3 regions of the Streptomyces sp. NPDC012637 genome follow, and region 2 is predicted to be linked to each of the others. Evidence: riboswitches for the same ligand, from Rfam matches in the RefSeq annotation. Region 2 holds a riboswitch; each other region holds the start of a gene.
What was found. Region 2 has a riboswitch for cyclic di-AMP ahead of ACFY8W_RS02230 (transglycosylase SLT domain-containing protein). Riboswitches for the same ligand answer to the same signal wherever they lie in the genome.
Positions count from the first base shown of each region.

Region 1: it holds a riboswitch for cyclic di-AMP, as region 2 does, so the genes downstream of both, ACFY8W_RS20360 (peptidoglycan DD-metalloendopeptidase family protein) here and ACFY8W_RS02230 (transglycosylase SLT domain-containing protein) in region 2, are expected to answer to the same signal.
Region 3: it holds a riboswitch for cyclic di-AMP, as region 2 does, so the genes downstream of both, ACFY8W_RS06185 (peptidoglycan DD-metalloendopeptidase family protein) here and ACFY8W_RS02230 (transglycosylase SLT domain-containing protein) in region 2, are expected to answer to the same signal.

Region 1 covers NZ_JBIBDS010000004.1:712,686-718,323, reverse strand. Annotated here, with positions in the region: gene ACFY8W_RS20370 (PrsW family glutamic-type intramembrane protease) at 1-614, shown strand, start outside; gene ACFY8W_RS20365 (aldo/keto reductase) at 615-1,571, opposite strand; gene ACFY8W_RS20360 (peptidoglycan DD-metalloendopeptidase family protein) at 1,639-2,736, opposite strand; cyclic di-AMP (ydaO/yuaA leader) riboswitch at 2,748-2,912, opposite strand; gene ACFY8W_RS20355 (SpoIIE family protein phosphatase) at 3,115-4,356, opposite strand; gene ACFY8W_RS20350 (MFS transporter) at 4,440-5,638, opposite strand, start outside.
Region 2 covers NZ_JBIBDS010000001.1:507,384-513,021, reverse strand. Annotated here, with positions in the region: gene ACFY8W_RS02250 (DUF2690 domain-containing protein) at 1-226, opposite strand, end outside; gene ACFY8W_RS02245 (histidine kinase) at 455-1,747, shown strand; gene ACFY8W_RS02240 (response regulator) at 1,744-2,463, shown strand; gene ACFY8W_RS02235 (alpha/beta fold hydrolase) at 2,790-3,701, shown strand; cyclic di-AMP (ydaO/yuaA leader) riboswitch at 4,048-4,203, shown strand; gene ACFY8W_RS02230 (transglycosylase SLT domain-containing protein) at 4,208-5,086, shown strand; gene ACFY8W_RS02225 (polysaccharide deacetylase family protein) at 5,240-5,638, shown strand, end outside.
Region 3 covers NZ_JBIBDS010000001.1:1,366,389-1,372,026, forward strand. Annotated here, with positions in the region: gene ACFY8W_RS06180 (GDSL-type esterase/lipase family protein) at 1-426, opposite strand, end outside; gene ACFY8W_RS06185 (peptidoglycan DD-metalloendopeptidase family protein) at 603-1,568, opposite strand; cyclic di-AMP (ydaO/yuaA leader) riboswitch at 1,573-1,725, opposite strand; gene ACFY8W_RS06190 (tyrosine-protein phosphatase) at 2,099-2,896, shown strand; gene ACFY8W_RS06195 (DUF6126 family protein) at 2,915-3,070, opposite strand; gene ACFY8W_RS06200 (helix-turn-helix domain-containing protein) at 3,090-3,719, opposite strand; gene ACFY8W_RS06205 (aminotransferase class III-fold pyridoxal phosphate-dependent enzyme) at 3,795-5,195, opposite strand; gene hpnH (adenosyl-hopene transferase HpnH) at 5,203-5,638, opposite strand, start outside.

The DNA.
Region 1 (5,638 bases), on a different contig from region 2:
CGCTCACCGGCCTCGGCCTCGGCTTCGCCGCGCTGCTCCCGGCCGGTGCCCGGTTCCGCCGCACCCGCCTGTGGCTGCTGCCGTCCGCCGGCCTGCTCCTCGCGATGGGCCTGCACGCGCTGTGGAACGGCTCGGCGACCTTCCACCCGCTGGCGTTCGTCCTCGTCTACGGGATGTTCATGGTGCCGGTGTTCGGACTGCTCACCTGGCTCGCGATATGGAGCCGGCAGAAGGAGCTGCGCACGATATCCGGCGAGCTCCCGGCCTACGCGACGGCCGGCTGGCTCGCTCACGACGAACCGCTCGCGCTCTCCTCGATGCGGGCCCGCTCGATGGCCCGCGGCTATGCGGCCCGGACCTTCGGCAAGCCGGGCGCGCAGGCCGTCGGCGAGTACGAGGCGTTCGCGACGACGCTGGCGTTCCTTCGCCACCGGGCGCGGCGCGGGCAGGCCGCGCCGGACTTCGCGGCCCGCGAGCAGGAGCTGCTGCACCACCTGTGGCAGCGGCGGCAGGTGGCCTCGCCCGCCCTGACGTACGCGGCCCGGGCGACCGGCCGGGTGTGGGTGCCGCCGCAGTACCTGGACTACGGCGGCTACAACCCGTACCGCGGCTGATCAGGCGGCGGGCGCCTCGGAGGCCTCGGTCAGCGTGGCGAGCTCCGCCTCGGTCAGCGTCAGGTCGGCGACCGCGACGAGCGCGGGGAGCTGCTCGACCGTCCGGGCCGAGGCGATCGGGGCGACGACCGTCGGACGGGAGGCGAGCCAGGCGAGGGCCACGGTGGCGGGCTCGGCGCCGTGCGCCTCGGCGACCGCGTCGAGTGCGGCGAGCACCTTCTGGCCGCGCTCGGTCTCCAGGTGCTTGGCGGCGCCCGCGGCACGGACGCTGGAGACGGTGGCACCGGGGCGGTACTTGCCGGTGAGGAAGCCGGAGGCGAGGCCGAAGTACGGCACGGCCGCGAGCCCGGCCTGCGCTGCGGTGTCGAGGAGCGGGCCCTCGTAGGTCTCGCGGGACACCAGGTTGTAGTGCGGCTGCAGGGCGACGTAGCGGGCGAGGCCCTCGGCCTCGGCGAAGTCGAGGGAGGCGCGCAGCCGCTCCGGGGAGATGTTGGAGGCGGCGACGGCCCGCACCTTGCCGTCCTTCACCAGCTGGTCGAGGGCGGTGACGATCTCCTCCACCGGGACCGACTCGTCGTCGAAGTGCGTGTAGTAGAGGTCGATGTGGTCGGTGCCGAGGCGGCGCAGCGACTCCTCGGCGGCGGCCTTGATGGTGGTGGCGCTCAGGCCCTTGTACTGCGGGTGCGAGCCGACCTTGGTGGCGACGAGGATGTCGGAGCGGTTGCCGCGGGAGGCGAGCCAGCGGCCGATGACGGTCTCGGACTCGCCGCCCTCGTTGCCCTCGGCCCAGGCCGAGTAGACGTCGGCGGTGTCGACGAAGTTGCCGCCGGCGGCGGCGTAGGCGTCGAGGACGGCGAAGGACTGCGCCTCGTCGGCGCTCCAGCCGAAGACGTTGCCGCCCAGGGCGAGCGGGAAGACGTGCAGGTCGGAGGTGCCCAGCTGGCGAAGAGAAGTCATGGGTCGATCAACCTCCCGCACCACCGGGCGTATTCCGGCGGTGCGGCAGGATCCGCGGTTGCGCAGGTCAGACGCTCAGGCCCTTGGAGTTCAGCCACGCCGCCGGGTCGATGCCGTCGCCGGACGGGGTGTGCACCTCGAGGTGGAGGTGCGGGCCGGTGACGTTGCCGGTGGCGCCGACACGGCCGATGGTCTCGCCGGTGCCGACGGACTGGCCGGCGCCGACGGTCATCGACGAGAGGTGGCAGTACCAGACCTCGGTGCCGTCCTCCAGCTCCAGGACGATGCGGTAGCCGTACGCGCCGGACCAGCCGGCGGACTGCACGGTGCCGCCGTGGACGGCCTTGACCGGGGTGCCGGTGGGAGCGGCGAAGTCCAGGCCGGTGTGGTAGCCGGAGGACCACATCGAGCCGGCCTGGCCGTAGGTCGAGGTGATCGTGTACGAGGAGGTCGGCAGCGCGTAGCTGGCGGCGAGCTGGGCGAGGCGCTCGGCCTCGGCCTTCGCCGCGGCCTCCTCCTCGGCCTTCTTCTTCGCCTCGGCGGCCGCCTGCTCCGCCGCGTCGGCCTTGGCCTCGGCCTCCGCCGCCGCCTTCTCGGCCGCGGCCTTCTCCGCCGCCTCCTTGGCCGCGGCGTCCGCGGCGGCCTGCTGCTGCTCGGCCTGCTGGAGGATGCGGGCGCGCAGCGCCTCGCCGGCGTCGGTCGACGTCCTGGTCCCGGCCCGGGTGTCCGCGCCGTCGGTGCCGGCGCCCTCGTTCGCGGCGGTGGTGTAGGTGAGCGCGGTGAGCGGCTGGGCGTTGTTGCCGGCGCTGTCCGCGATGCCCTTGCTCTCGGCGTCCGAGCCGATCAGGTCGCCGACGCCCGGCAGTTCGGAGGCGTCGGGCAGGTCGAGGTCCGGCAGCGCTATCGAGACCGGAGGCTTCTGCTGGGCGGTGGCCAGGCCGCCCGCGCCGACGGCGGCGATGACGCCGACACCGAGCACGGTGGAGGAACGGGCGAAGTTGGAGCGCTGCTTGACGACGCGGTGGCGTCCGCCGGAGCGGTTCCGGTCCCGCAGGGAGTCCTCGGTGGGGTTCCACTCCTCCGCGGCCCCGTCCAGGGCGCCCGCCGCGCCGGGGGCGTCGTAGGAGGCGAAGGGGGCTTGCGGAGCCGGGGTGTTGGACGCCACGGAGGCGCTCTCCTTTCCTTCCTTCTCGCCTACCGGGTTAGCTGACGGGTTCGGAGCAGGAAGGTCTCCTACGGGCTGTGCCGCACGGTCGCACGAGGCGGACGAGTGCGGTGGGGCCCGATTCACCCCAAGTGGTGGTTCCCCGGTTCCCTTGCGGGATTCGGCGCGCGCGCACGGTGCCGTCTCTTGCGACGGCTGTGACGACCGCGCTGCGTTATCGAACGTTAATAGACTCGACCACCCGATTCCAAGCTGTTCCCCTTGATCATTAGCTGAATTGGGAGGGCATCGCCCGATTTGACCCCCACTCAGAAAAGCGTCAGGAGCAAACTCCGGAACTGACGTTACGTCAATTGTTATCGGAGGGACACCTGTCGACTACGGCCGGTCACCGTCCGCCCGAGGTCGCGACGAGAGGGCCTCCGGATGCTGCGGCCCGGCCCCGTCCGGCGGCACCACCGGCATCGTCCGCCGCCGCTCCGGCTGCCCCGCCGCCCGGCGGCTCACCGCCAGCAGCGCCATGTCGTCCGTCGTACCCCCGTCCGTGTGCCGGCGCACGTCCGCCACCAGCGCGTCGAGCAGCTCCTCGGGCCCCGGGAAGATCCGCCCCGCGAGGCGCGCCCCCGGCTCGTAGAACACCCCCGCCGAGTCCCGCGCCTCCGAGAGACCATCCGTGTAGAACAGCAGCGTCGCGCCCTGCGGATACGGCGTCACGTCCGCCCGGTCCGGCCACACGCCCAGGTCCCCCATGCCCAGCGGCAGCGCGGCCTCGCTCGGCCGCAGCAGCTCGACACCGCCGTCCGCGTGCAGGAGCAGCGGCTCGGGATGCCCCCGGTTGACCACCCGTACGACCCGGTCGCCGCCCGGGATCTCGGCCAGCACCGCCGTCGTGAAGCCCTCGAAGGCGTCGAGACCCGCCCGCCGCGCGCCCTCCCGGGCCAGCGCCCGCTCCAGGCGCGCCGCCACGCCCTCCAGCGTCGACTCCTGCTCGGCCGCCTCCCGGAAGGCGCCGATGACCACCGCCACCGCCTCCACCGCGTCGAGGCCCTTGCCCCGCACGTCGCCCACCACCATCCGCACCCCGTGCGGGGTGTCCTGCACCGCGAACAGGTCGCCGCCGATGAACGCGTCCGCCTGGGCCGCCACGTACCGCGCCGCGATCTGGAGGCCGCCGATCCGCTCGGCGGGCGTGGGCAGCACCGCCTTCTGCGCCGTCTCGGCGATCACCCTCGCCGAGGCGAGCCGTTCCCCGCTGCGCCGCACCACCCGGTTGATCAGCACGGCGAGCGCCGAGACCGTGACGACCGTCAGCGTCTCCGTCAGCGCCGGGATCCTGTCCGCGGTCCCGTTGTAGAGGTGCAGCCCGATGCTCGCGAGGACCGCGGCGAGCCCCGTGACCAGCGTCGTCAGCATGGAGAAGAACGGGGCCGCGATCAGCGGCGCCGCCGAGTACAGCGGCGCCGCCGTGTAGGTCGGCGGCGTGGACAGGTCGTACGCCACGCCGCCGAGGATCAGCAGCGGAGGCAGGGCCCGCAGGAAGCGCCGGGCACCGCGGTACGGGCCCGCGCCGCCGCCCGGGACCTCACCGCCCGCTCCGCCGGCCGCCGCTGCTCGCCCCACCTGTGCTCTCCTGCCCGGTCGGTCGGCCGGTCCGCCCGTCCGTCCACGGCGGCGGACCGTTCCGCGCCCACCTCAGGGTGCCGTCAGGCCGTACGGCTCGGCGACTCCTCCTCGGCCGGTTGGCGTACGGCGAGCCGCCCGCCCCGCGCCAGGGCCGCCATGGCGGCCGCGCAGCCGAGGCCGACCGCACACAGCACCAGCCAGGGCACCGCCGACCAGCCCGTCACGTCGAGCAGCGCGCCCGTCCCCAGGTTCCCCAGGGTGATGCCGACCCCGCAGACCGTGTTGTACAGCCCGTAGTGGGTGGCGACCCAGCGGCCCTCGGACAGGGCGACGACCGTGTCCATCTCGAACGGGTAGAGCACCGCGTTCGCGACCGCCAGGACCGCCGCGCACAGCAGCAGCGCGGGCAGCGAGCGCCCCAGCGCGGCCGGCACCAGGAACGCCGCCCCCATCAGGGCGAGCCCCAGGACCAGACACCGCTCCCGGGAGAGCCGCGCCTTGCACCAGGCGGTGATCCGCAGCTGTCCGGCGAGCGCGACCAGCGCCGACACCGCGAACAGGGCGGTCGTCGCCGCCGTGCCGCCCGCGGCGAGCGGCAGCGCCAGGTAGACCTGGAAGGACAGCACGTACGAACCGGTCATCGCCAGCGAGAACAGCCAGAAGACCCGGTTGGCGAGCACCGTCCGGAACTGCCCCCGGTCCTGCCCGGCCGCCCCGGCCGCCCCGTCGTCCTTGTGCCGTACGGGCAGATGCCTCAGCTGTACGAGGGTGAGCGCGGCGAACAGGAGCGCGGCCACCACGCACGTCAGCCGGAACGACACCCCCGTCAGGGCCACCCCGACCAGCGGCCCGAGCAGGATGCCCGCCTGGTAGTACGTGTTGAACAGGGCGAACGCCTCGACGCGCCGCTCCTCTCCCGCCTCCGCCGCCAGGTACGCCCGCACCGCCGGGTTGAACAGCGCACCCGCGAGGCCCGTCGCGAGCGAGGCGGCGATCAGCATCGGCAGCGACTGCGCGAAGGCGAGCGCCCCGAAGCCGGCCGTCCGCAGCGCGCAGCCGGCGACGATCAGCGGCTTGAAGCCCAGCCGGTCGGCGAGCGCGCCGCCGACGAGGAACATGCCCTGCTGGGAGAGGTTCCGCGCGCCGAGCACCAGGCCGACCGCCCAGGCGGCCATGCCGAGCCCGTCGGCCAGATGGGCCGCCAGGTACGGCATCAGCATGTAGAAGCCGAGGTTGATGGTGAGCTGGTTGAGGAACAGCAGCCGCACGGCCGGTTCGA
Region 2 (5,638 bases):
CGCCGGTGATCCGGCCCCACGCACAGCGGCTGGAGGTGCTGTAGCGCAGCTCGATGCGGATGCCGTCGACGCTCGCCGTGCGCGGGGTCGTGGCGTTCGCCGTGCTGCACGCCATGGCCGCCGAGGCCGAACCGGTGGCCGCCTGGGCCGTCGTGGCCGCGCTGCCGAGGCCGAGCACGAGCGCGGCCGTGGACAGCATGACGCCGGTCCTCTTGCTGATCTTCATGTGTTCCCCCTGAGTGGTCGGTATCGCGCGTGGTCGGTATCGCGACTGGTCCGTCGGTGGTGCGGAGGGTGGTGCGGACGGTGCACCCGTACGATCTCCCGGCCGCCGGACCCGGGGCGTCAACCGCAGAGTTGAACGGCGGGGTAAACCCCTGCGGCAGTGCGCACCGGCGCACGCTGCACCTCCGGTATGACGACGCGCCCGTTTCCCGCGCCGTACCATCGCGCGATGCACACCAGGGCCCAGTGGGCGACGTGGTTCCGCGAGGTGAATCCCCTGCTGGTCGACGCGACGCTGGCCCTCGGCCTGGTGGCGGCGTCGGCCGCGGTCGGGCACCAGTACCACCCGCGAGGGTGGCCGGTCTTCGACCTGTCCGCGTACCTGCTGACGGCGCTCACCGGTCTTCCGCTGGCCCTGCGCAGGGTGGCGCCGGTCGCCGCGCTGGTGGCGAGCTGTCTGGCCTTCGCCGGCTACCTGGCCGCCGGCTACCAGCCGTCCCTGAACTTCTGGGCCCCGGCCATCGCGTTGTACAGCGTCGCCGTCCAGCGTCCGCCCCGCACGACGGCGGCGGGCGCCGCGCTCACCGCGGTCGTCGTCCTCTACAGCGGACTGCGCGCCCCCGAACTGGGCCTTGCCGTCGCCGTGATCCAGGCGGTGGCGGTGCCCGCCGTCCTGTGGGTCTTCGGCAACGGCGCCCGGCTCCTCGCCCGCAGGAACCGGCAACTCGCCGAACTCACCGCACAGCTGCGCACGGAACAGGAGGAAAGGGCGAGGCGTGCCGTCGCCGAGGAACAGCGGCGGGTCGCGCGCGAACTCCACGACGTCGTCGCCCACCACATGTCGGTGATCAGCGTGCAGGCCGGCATGGCGGGCTATGTCTTCGCGACCGAACCCGGTACCGCGCGCGCCGCCCTGGACACCATCTCCGAGACCAGCCAGGAGGGTCTGCGGGAGCTGCGGCGGATCCTGACCCTGCTGCGCTCCGCGGCCGGCGAGACCGTGGAGGCCGACGGGCGGGCCGGGGAGTGGTACGCCCCGATGCCGGGACTCGCCCGCCTCGCGGAGGTGGCCGAGCGGACCAGGGCCGCGGGCGTGCCCGTGGACCTGCGCACCGAGGGCGCGCCCCGCGCGCTGGCCCCGGGGACGGAGCTCTGCGCGTACCGGGTCGTGCAGGAGGCACTCACCAACGTGATCAAGCACGCCCGCCCGGCGCGTGCCACGGTGCTCGTCGCGTACCGGCCGGACGAACTCGTCGTCACGGTGACCGACGACGGCCGGCGCCACCGCCCGGATCCGGCCAACGTGCCGACACGCTCAGGACACGGCTTGATCGGCATGCGGGAACGCGCGAGGCTCTACGGCGGAACAGTGGACGCCGGCCCTCGGGCCGAAGGGGGATTCCGCGTGTGCCTCACACTTCCCGTGGCCAGGACGACCGACCGGCAGGGACCTCACCTGGATCACCCGGGTCACCCGGATCGCCCGGATCACCGGGAGAAGGGCAGCAGCCCGCCGGCATGACGGGCGGGAGTGCGCCCGGAACCACGCCGGACCCTGCCGCCGACGGCATCACGGTGCTCGTGGTGGACGACCAGGAACTGATCCGGGCCGGACTCGTCGCCCTGCTGCGGGCGGCGCCCGGTCTCGAGGTCGTCGGCGAGGCCGCCGACGGGGAGTCCGCGGTGCTCCAGGCGGCCCGCGTGCGGCCCGACGTGGTCCTCATGGACATCCGCATGCCGGGCATGGACGGCACCACGGCCACCGAACGCATCCTGGCCCGCTCCGACGGTCCCACCCCGCGGATCCTCGTCCTGACCACCTTCGACCTCGACGAGTACGTGTACGCGGCACTGCGCGCCGGAGCCTCCGGATTCCTGCTGAAGGACACCGGGCCCCAGCGGCTGATCGAGGCCGTTACCGCCGTGGCGGGCGGCGAGATGCTCTTCGCGCCGAGCGTGACCCGCCGGCTGATCGAGGCGTACGTGAACCAGGCGGAGCCGGCCACCGGCGCCGTCGCGGACCTGGACGTCCTCACCGCCCGGGAGTGCGAGGTGCTGCGGCTCACGGCCCGGGGCCTGTCGAACACGGAGATCGCCGAGCAGCTCTACATCGGCGAGGCGACGGTCAAGACCCACCTCAACCGCACGATGAGCAAGCTGAACGTCGACAGCCGTGCCCAGGCGGTCGTCGTCGCCTACGAGAGCGGGCTCGTCGTCCCGGGCGGACCGGCGCTCTGACCGGCCCGAGGCCCGTCGCCCCGTTGGGGTACGGTCGACCTGCCCCAACAGCCGCCCGTGGGAGCCGAGTTCGTCATGGCGAACGGGCGGGGTGCGAGAGCGGGACGAGTACGGGCAAGCCCTGAACGGGCAAGCCCGACGTAGGCAAGCCCTGAACGGGCAAGCCCGACGTAGGCAAGCCCTGAACGGGCAAGCCCTGCGCAGGCGGGCCGAGCAGCGACGCACCCGAGCAGCACCACGCCGAGCAGCGCCACGCCGAGCGGCACCACACCGAGCAGATTCACGCCGGGACACACCGAGCACCAGGCAGACGAGGAGACGCGACCATGACCCGTCCGGACGGACCGCGGCCGGCACCCGAACCGATACCGCTCGACCTCCCCGTGGACGGGGCGACGCTCCGCGTGCTGCGCTTCGGCACCGGACCGCGGACCGCCGTCGCCGCCCACGGCATATCGGCCTCGGGGATGTCCTTCGCGGCCGTCGCCCGGCACCTGCCGGCGGACTGGTCGCTGTACGCGGTCGACCTGCGAGGCCGCGGCGGCAGCTCGACCGCCCCCGGCCCGTACGGCATCGACCGGCACGCCGCCGATCTCGTGACGGCGGCCCGGACCTGGGGCGACGGCGGACCCGTGGCCCTGACAGGGCAGTCCATGGGCGCCTACGTGGCGCTGCGTGCCGCCGCCCGGGAGCCCGGCCTCTTCGCACGCCTCCTGCTGGTCGACGGCGGCCTGCCGCTCCCGCTGCCCGCCGACGCCGACCCCGACGCGGTGCTCGGCGCCAGTCTGGGCCCGGCGCTCGCCCGGCTCTCGATGACGTACGACAGCGACGAGGCCTACGTCGACTTCTTCCGCGCGCACCCGGCGCTCGGGCCGCACTGGAACGAGGACATCGAGGCGTACGTCCGCTACGACCTCACCGGCCCCGAGGGCGCCCGCCGCTCGCGCGCCCAGGAGGCGGCGGTGCGGCAGGACGGGCGGGAACTCCTCACCAGCGCCGCGTCGTTCGGCACGGACCTGGCCGGTCTGAAGGTGCCCACGCTGCTGCTGCACGCGCCGCTCGGGCTGCTCGGCGAGGCGCCCGCCATGCTGCCGCCCGCGCTCGTCGACCACTGGACCGCGCAGGCGCCGAGCCTGACCGCCGAGTTCGTGCCGGACTGCAACCACTACACGATCCTCATGGGCGACCCGGCCTCCATGGTCGCGGAGCGGCTGGTGCCGCCGCACGGCCGCGGCTGATCCGATCCGCATTGCAGGGCAAACCGGACGATGTCCGGTTATTCCACTGCAATACCGGAATGCTGATCCGATTCCGCAACAGGGTATTTCGCTCCCGCATAAAGGACCCGGCCGGGGCGCGTGATCTGAATCACGCCCGGCCTGTCCCCGTCGCTGCTGCCGTGGCGTCAGATCCGGCATGCCGGAAAAGGGTTGGCGCGAGGGCGGTGGCCGGCCTGAATGATCCTTTGGGAATTCCGGGTAGATCGATTTGCCGGGATGAATTCCTGCCTTGTTTTCCGGATTTGTTTTCGCATAGCGTCACCCCGCAACCGGACGGAAACGCCGAATCCTGCCGCCGTCCGGGCGACCGCACTCACCACACTTCCGGCAGGAGCGGGGGACCCAGGTTTGCCGCCGGTCCCGGTCTCCGGGGACGGCTCGGGGTGAAGCCGCGCATGCCGCGGCCGGGCATCTCCTGCCCGAACCCGACAGCTCACCTCGCAGGCGGAGGAGAGGAACCCGCCATGCGTGGACACGGCAAGCACCGCCGCCCCAAGAACGCCCCGCTCGCCCGCGGCATCGCCGCCGTGAGCCTCACCGGCAGCGCCGCGCTCGCGCTCCCGCTGGCCGGAGCCACCGGTGCGGCCGCCGTCGCCCCACACGGCGCGAACTCCGTCACAGTGGCAAAGCCGGCGCTCTCCGCGGCCGTCCAGGCGGTCGCGGATAAGGCTCCGAAGGCGGCATCCAAGGCCGCTCCGGTGAAGTATTCCGTCGTCACCGGGGACTCGCTCTCGAAGATCGCCCGGAAGTACGGCGTGAAGGGCGGCTGGAAGAAGCTCTACCGGGACAACCGGAAGGTCGTCGGCAAGGACCCGGCTCTCATCCGGCCCGGCCAGAAGCTCTCCGTCGCCGCCACCCGGACCGCGCCCCGCCCGGCGGCCCCGTCCACCGCCACCCGGTCCTCCGTCACCCGCGCCTCCGTCACCACGGGCTCGGCCGCCTCCGCCCCGGCCCCGGCGGTCAAGGCCGTCGCCAGCGCCGCCACCAAGGCCGCGGCCGCGGGCTCCACCGGCTACACGTACGCGGACAACCTCGAGGGCTGGATCCGCGAGTCCCTCGACATCATGGCCCGCGAGGGCATCCCCGGTAGCTTCGACGGCATCTACCGCAACATCATGCGCGAGTCGTCCGGCAACCCCCGCGCCATCAACAACTGGGACTCCAACGCCCTCGCCGGCACCCCGTCCAAGGGCCTGCTCCAGGTGATCGACCCCACGTTCCGGGCCTACCACGTCGCCGGCACCGCCAACGACCCGTACGACCCCGTCGCCAACATCACGGCCGCCTGCAACTACGCCGCCGACCGCTACGGCTCCATCGACAACGTCTTCGGCGCCTACTGACCGACCGGTTCGCCGCCGCCGACACGGCCGGGCACCCCTCACGGGGCGCCCGGCCGTGTCGTTCTCCCGGAAATCGATGAAACCTTCCCGCCGTCTCTGCCGTCCTCCCCTGCGGGAGCCGTTCGGGACGAAGACGCTGGGAGTGGGCACCGCATGGGGCTGAAGGGCAAGTACACCGCACACATAGCCGTGGTGGCGTCGGCGGTCGCGATCGGTCTTGCCTCGTGGGGGGCCGCCGCGCTGACGGACACCGAGGCCGAGGCCCAGGCGGCGGGGAAGCGGCAGGAGCAGCGGGTGCCGGGCGAGGACGCCAAGGGGCCGGCACAGGTGCCGCCGGTGAAGGTGCCCCAGAGCATCGCGCACGGAGCGGAGGCCGGCGGCAGGTCGGTGAACATCACCATCGACGACGGCCCCGACCCCCGGTGGACGCCCAAGGTGCTCGACATCCTCAAGGAGAACGACGTCAAGGCCGTGTTCTGCATGGTCGGTCCGCGGGCGAAGGAGTTCCCCGAGCTGGTCAAGCGGGTCGTGGCGGAGGGCCACCGGCTCTGC
Region 3 (5,638 bases), 860 kb from region 2:
CAGGTGCTTGAGGAGGGGCACGTCGCGGGTGTCGAAGCCGGTGGTCACCATGACGGTGCCGACGGCGGAGGTGAGGTCGGCCACCGCGCGCTCGAAGCGCTCGGCGACGTCGTCGGGGTCGGTGCCGGGGCGGATGATGTCGTTTCCGCCCGCGCAGAAGGTCACGAGGTCCGGGGCGAGTTCCTTCGCCCGCGGGACCTGTTCCACGACGATCTGGTCGAGTAGGCGCCCCCGTACGGCGAGATTGGCGTACCGGAAGTCCTCGTGCTCCGGCAGTTCGTCGGCCAGCAGGACCGCGAACCGGTCCGCCCAGCCGACGAAGGTCCCGTCGGGCCCGGGGTCTCCGACGCCTTCGGTGAAGCTGTCACCGATCGCCGCGTACGACCCGAATGCGTTCTTGTCTGTTGATCTCGAATCGTCTGCCACGGGAGCACATCCTTCCCCTCGGGATGTGACCTACGCGACCGTAAGGAGGGGTTGACGGTGGGTGACATATGCCACCGATAAAGATTCCACCAAGCCGGAATACGCCGGAGGCCCGGCACTGGTGTGCCGGGCCTCCGGAGTGCCGCCGCCCGTGACGACGGGGTGCTGACGTGAGGTCAGATGCCCACGCCGTGCTGGCGGAGGTAGGCCAGCGGGTCGATGTCGGAGCCGTAGCCCGGGCCGGTGCGGATCTCGAAGTGGAGGTGCGGTCCGGTGGAGTTGCCGGTCGAACCGGAGAGACCGATCTGCTGGCCGCCGCTCACGGACTGGCCGGCGGAGACGGACAGCGAGGAGAGGTGGGCGTACTGGGAGTACGTGCCGTCGGCGTGCTGGATGACGACCTCGTTGCCGTAGGCGCCGCTCCAGCCGGCGGAGTGGACGGTGCCGGGGCCGACCGCGCGGACGGAGGTGCCGGAGGAGGCGATGAAGTCGACACCGGTGTGGTAGCCGGAGGACCACATCGAGCCGGAGGCCCGGTACGGGGTGGAGATGCCGCCGCCGACGGGGGCGACCCAGCCGGAGGAGCTGGCCGCGCCGGCCGACGAGGAGCCGGCGGACGAGGACGAGGAGGAGGCCGAGTCCGAGGAGGCGACGGCCGGGGCCGAGGCGCGCTCGCTGCCGCGGGAGGCGCGGGCGGGCGCGTCGTCACCGTTCTTGGCGGAGCTCTTGGGCGCGGCGGCCTTGGGCGCGGGCGTCGCCTTGGCGGTGTTCTTGGCGCCGAGGGTGAGCTTCATGCCGGGGAGGATCAGCGAGGGGTTCTCGCCGACGACCTGGCGGTTGTCGCGGTAGAGCTTCTGCCAGCCGCCGGCCAGGTGGTGCTCGGTGGCGATCTTCGACAGGTAGTCGCCGCGCACGACGGTGTACGTCTTCGCCTTGGCCGGGGCCTTGGCGGGGGTCGCGGCGGCCGGGGCAGCGGCGGCGACGGCCTGCTGCGGGGACGCGGGGGCGTTCTGCTCGGCGGCGTGAGCGCCGGTGGCACCGATCAGCGGGAGGGCGACGACGGCGCCTCCGGCGCCGGCGGCCACGAACCCGCGGGTGATCGGGTTGACCTTGGGACGGCGGTGCTTACCCTTCGCGGGCATGGCGAATTCCTCTCCGTCGCCTGCGAGGTGAGCTGTCGGGTTCGGACTGGAGATGTCCGGCCGCGTGGTCGCGCGGCTTCACCCCGAGCCGTCCTTTCGAGGGGTCGGCGTCATACCTGGGTCCCCCGCTCCTGCCGTGTACGGGTGGGTGCGGATTCCGGTCGGCGGCAGGATTAGGCGGTCCGTCCGGAGTGAGCGCGACGCTAGACGAGCGAGGACGACGGGAACAACCCAGGGGTTCCATGAATTCGATTGCCGTGTGAATTGCGGCCGGAATTCCGGTCACCCTCCGTGGATGACGGTCCCTCGATTTCCCTTTGCCCAAGGGAATTTGGGAAAGACGATCAGCCACGGTCCGTCACGGGTGAGACGCTGCTCACGCCCCGGCACCCATCTCCCCTACAACCAGGGCGCCTTATGTCCAATCAGTCAATTGGGACAGATCGCCCATTCCATCCCGATGGGGTGTGTGCGGAGCGTTCCAGCCATGATGATTGCCCCAGGAACCGATCTCGAGAGCAGGAGCAACCGTGACGCAAGCGACGACCGAGCCCGAACTCACCGGCGTACGCAACTTCCGCGACCTGGGCGGACTGCCGACCGTGGACGGCCTGTCCGTGCGTCCCGGGCGGCTCTTCCGCAGCGGCCACCTGGCGCACGCCACGACCGAGGACGCGCAGTTCCTCGCCACCCTGGACCTCCACACCGTCTTCGACTTCCGCAACGAGGCCGACCGGAACGTCGAGGGCCCGGACGTCGATCTTCCCGGCGTGCGGAACGTGAACATACCCCTGAGCGACCCGGCCGACGGCAAGGAGTTCTGGAAACTGGTCCGCAGCGGGGACGTGGCCCAGCTGCGCGAGCTGCTCGGCGAGGGCAAGGCCGCTGCCCGGATGTCCGATTCGTACCGGAAGATGATCGTCGGGAAGACCGCGGAGCACAGCCGGATCCTGCACGCCATGGCCGAGGACAGCGTCCCCGCCCTGATGCACTGCGCGGCCGGCAAGGACCGGGCCGGTCTGGCCATCGCGATCTCGCTGCTCGCGGTCGGCGTGGAGCGCGAGGCGATCGAGGAGGACTACCTGAAGTCCAACGCCCCGCACCGCCGCTACAAGGTGCAGCGCAGCTCCACCGCCCCGGACGCCATGTCGCCCGAGGTGATGGAGCTGCTGAGCCCGCTCTTCGATGCGCGGGTGGAGTACCTGCGGGCCGCCTTCGACGCCATCGGGGCGACCTGGGGCTCGGTCGACGCCTATCTGACGGAGGGGCTGCGGCTCGCCCCGGAGACCCGAGAGCGGCTGCGCGAGCGGCTGCTCACCGGCGCGTAGGCCCCTGAGGAGGTTCCCCTACTGGTTCTGCGCGCCCATGGCGAACAGCAGGTAGAGGAACGCGGCGAAGAGGTGGCCGGCGACCAGGTAGGCGAAGAGCCGGAGCACCAGGCCCTTCGGGAACTTGCCGCCACCGCGCTCCTCGCCGGTGACCGGTGCGGACTTCTCGGACATGTCGATCCTCTCGGGGGGGTCAGCGGCGGTGCGGAGTGCCGTCGCCGAGGCACAGTTCGGCGGCGGGGCTCTGCAGCAGCGTGTGGACGAACAGCAGCTCGGCGCCGCCGCGGGTGGCGGCGCCGATGCGGTGCGGGGTGAGCGAGTCGAAGTGCGCGCTGTCCCCGGGGTCGAGGACGTGCACCGTGTCGCCGAGCGCGAGCCTGACCCGGCCCTCGAGGACGTGGATCCACTCCTCGCCGGGGTGGACCCGCACGATGTCGGCGCTGGTGGCGTACGGCACGTGGACGCGCAGCGCCTGCATGGCGCGGCCCGCCGCTCCCGCGGGACGGTAGAGCCAGCCGTCGGCCTCGACGGCCTCGGCCTTCCCGCCCCGGACCACCGGGTCACGCTCGGGCGGGACCTCGCCGAGCAGCTCGGAGACCGTCGTACCGTAGATACGGGCGAGGGCCAGCAGCATCGGCAGCGAAGGCTGCCGGTTGCCCGTCTCCAGGCGCGACAGGTGCGCCGGGGAGAGGCCGGCCCGCTGGGCGGCGGCCTCCAGCGTGAGGCCGCGCCGACGGCGCAGTCCGCGCAGCTGGGGAGCGACGTCGGGCAGGACGTCGGCAACGGCGGGGACCGGGGCGGAACCCCCGGGGACGTGGTCCATGCGTCCATTCCGCCAGGATCTTTCCTCTGGGGCAAGTTTCTTGCCCCAGAGGCAAAACCCGTGGGCAGGATTCGGTCAGCGCTGCGCGACGGCCTGCTTGACCAGCGTCTTTCCGAAGTCCCACATCAGTCCGCCGCCGCCGTGCGCGTCGTCCATCACCGCGGTGAAGGCGGTCACGAAGCGGTCGACGTCCGCCTCGTCGACGACCAGCGGCGGGATCAGCTTGATCACCTCCAGATGGTCCCCTGACACCTGGGTCAGGATGTGGTGGCGCTGCAGCAGCGGCACCACGACCATCTGGGCGAAGAGTCCCTTGCGGGCCGCCTGGAGCATCGTCCAGCGGCTGCGCAGGCCCAGCGAGGAGGGCCGTCCGAACTCGATGCCGATCATCAGGCCGCGGCCGCGGATCTCCTTGAGGAGCTCGTAGCGCGGTACGAGCTCCCGCAGCCGGGTCGCGAGCAGGTCGCCGACCCGGCGGACGTGCGCCACCGTGCCCTCGGACTCCATCACCGACAGCACCGCGAGCCCGGCCGCCATGGCCTGGGCGTTCGAGCCGAAGCTGGCCGAGTGGACGAGCACCCGGTCCATCGACGAGTAGACCTTCTTGAAGATCCAGTCCTTGCCGAGGGTGGCGCCGACCGGCACGTAGCCGCCGGAGAGCGCCTTGGCGACGCAGACCAGGTCCGGCTCGACGCCGTCCTCGTGCTGGTAGGCGTAGAAGTCCCCGGTCCTGCCGAGGCCGGTCTGCACCTCGTCCGCGATCAGCAGGGCGCCGTGCCGGTGCAGGAGCTCCTGGGCGGCCCGCAGGAAGCCCGGCGGGGCCTCGTGGACGCCCTTGCCCTGGATCGGCTCGACGACGAAGCCCGCCACGTCGCCCTTGCGCAGCTCCCGCTCCAGCGCCTCCAGGTCGCCCAGCTCGATCGCCGTGTCGGGAAGGAGCGGACCGAAGCCGTCCCGGAAGCCGCTCTCTCCGTTGACGGAGAGGGAGCCCGTGGTCAGACCGTGGAAGGCGTGGGAGCAGTAGACGATCCTCGCCCGGCCCGTGGCGTACCGGGCGAACTTGAGCGCGGTCTCGACGGCCTCCGTGCCGCTGTTGCCGAAGAAGACCCGGTCGAGGTGCGGGCTGTGTGCGAGGAGCTTCTCGGCGAGGAGTCCGGGCAGCGGCTGGCAGTCGAAGCGGGTGAGGTCGGCGAGCTGCGCGTCGAGGACGTCGTGCAGCGCCTGCCGGACGACGGGGTGGTGCCGCCCCAGGCCCATGACGCCGAAGCCGGCGAGCATGTCGAGGTGGTCGTTGCCGTCGGCGTCCCAGAAGTGGGCGCCCTCGGCCCGCTCGTACACCTTGTCGAAGCCGATGGTGTGGAGCATCCGCGGGAGCTGGTGGTTGAGGTGGCGGGCGTGCAGCTCGTAGCGCTCGCCCCCGCGCTCGGCGAGCAGCGCCCGCAGGTCGAAACCGCCGGTGCCGGACCCGTCCGTCATGGCCGGCTCACCCGTTGTTCCCGGAGACGGTCTCGCGGACCGCGCGCAGCGACTCCTTGAGCGAGCCCATGGTGGCGAGGACGGCGGTGGGCTCGTAGCCGCAGTGCGCCATGCAGTTGGCGCAGCGCGGGTCCTTGCCGCGGCCGTACTTGTCCCAGTCCGTCTCCTCGATGAGCTCGCGGTACGTCGGGACGTAGCCGTCACTCATCAGATAGCAGGGGCGCTGCCACCCGAAGAGCGAGTAGTTCGGGATCGCCCACGCGGTGCACGGGAAATCGGCCTTTCCTTCGAGGAAGTCGAGGAAGAGCGGGGAGTGGTTGAGCCGCCAGCGCCGCCGGTTTCCGCCCGCGAACGCCTTCTTGAAGAGTTCCCTGGTCTGTTCCACGCCGAGGAAGTGCTCCTGGTCGGGAGCCTTCTCGTAGGCGTAGGCCGGCGAGATCATC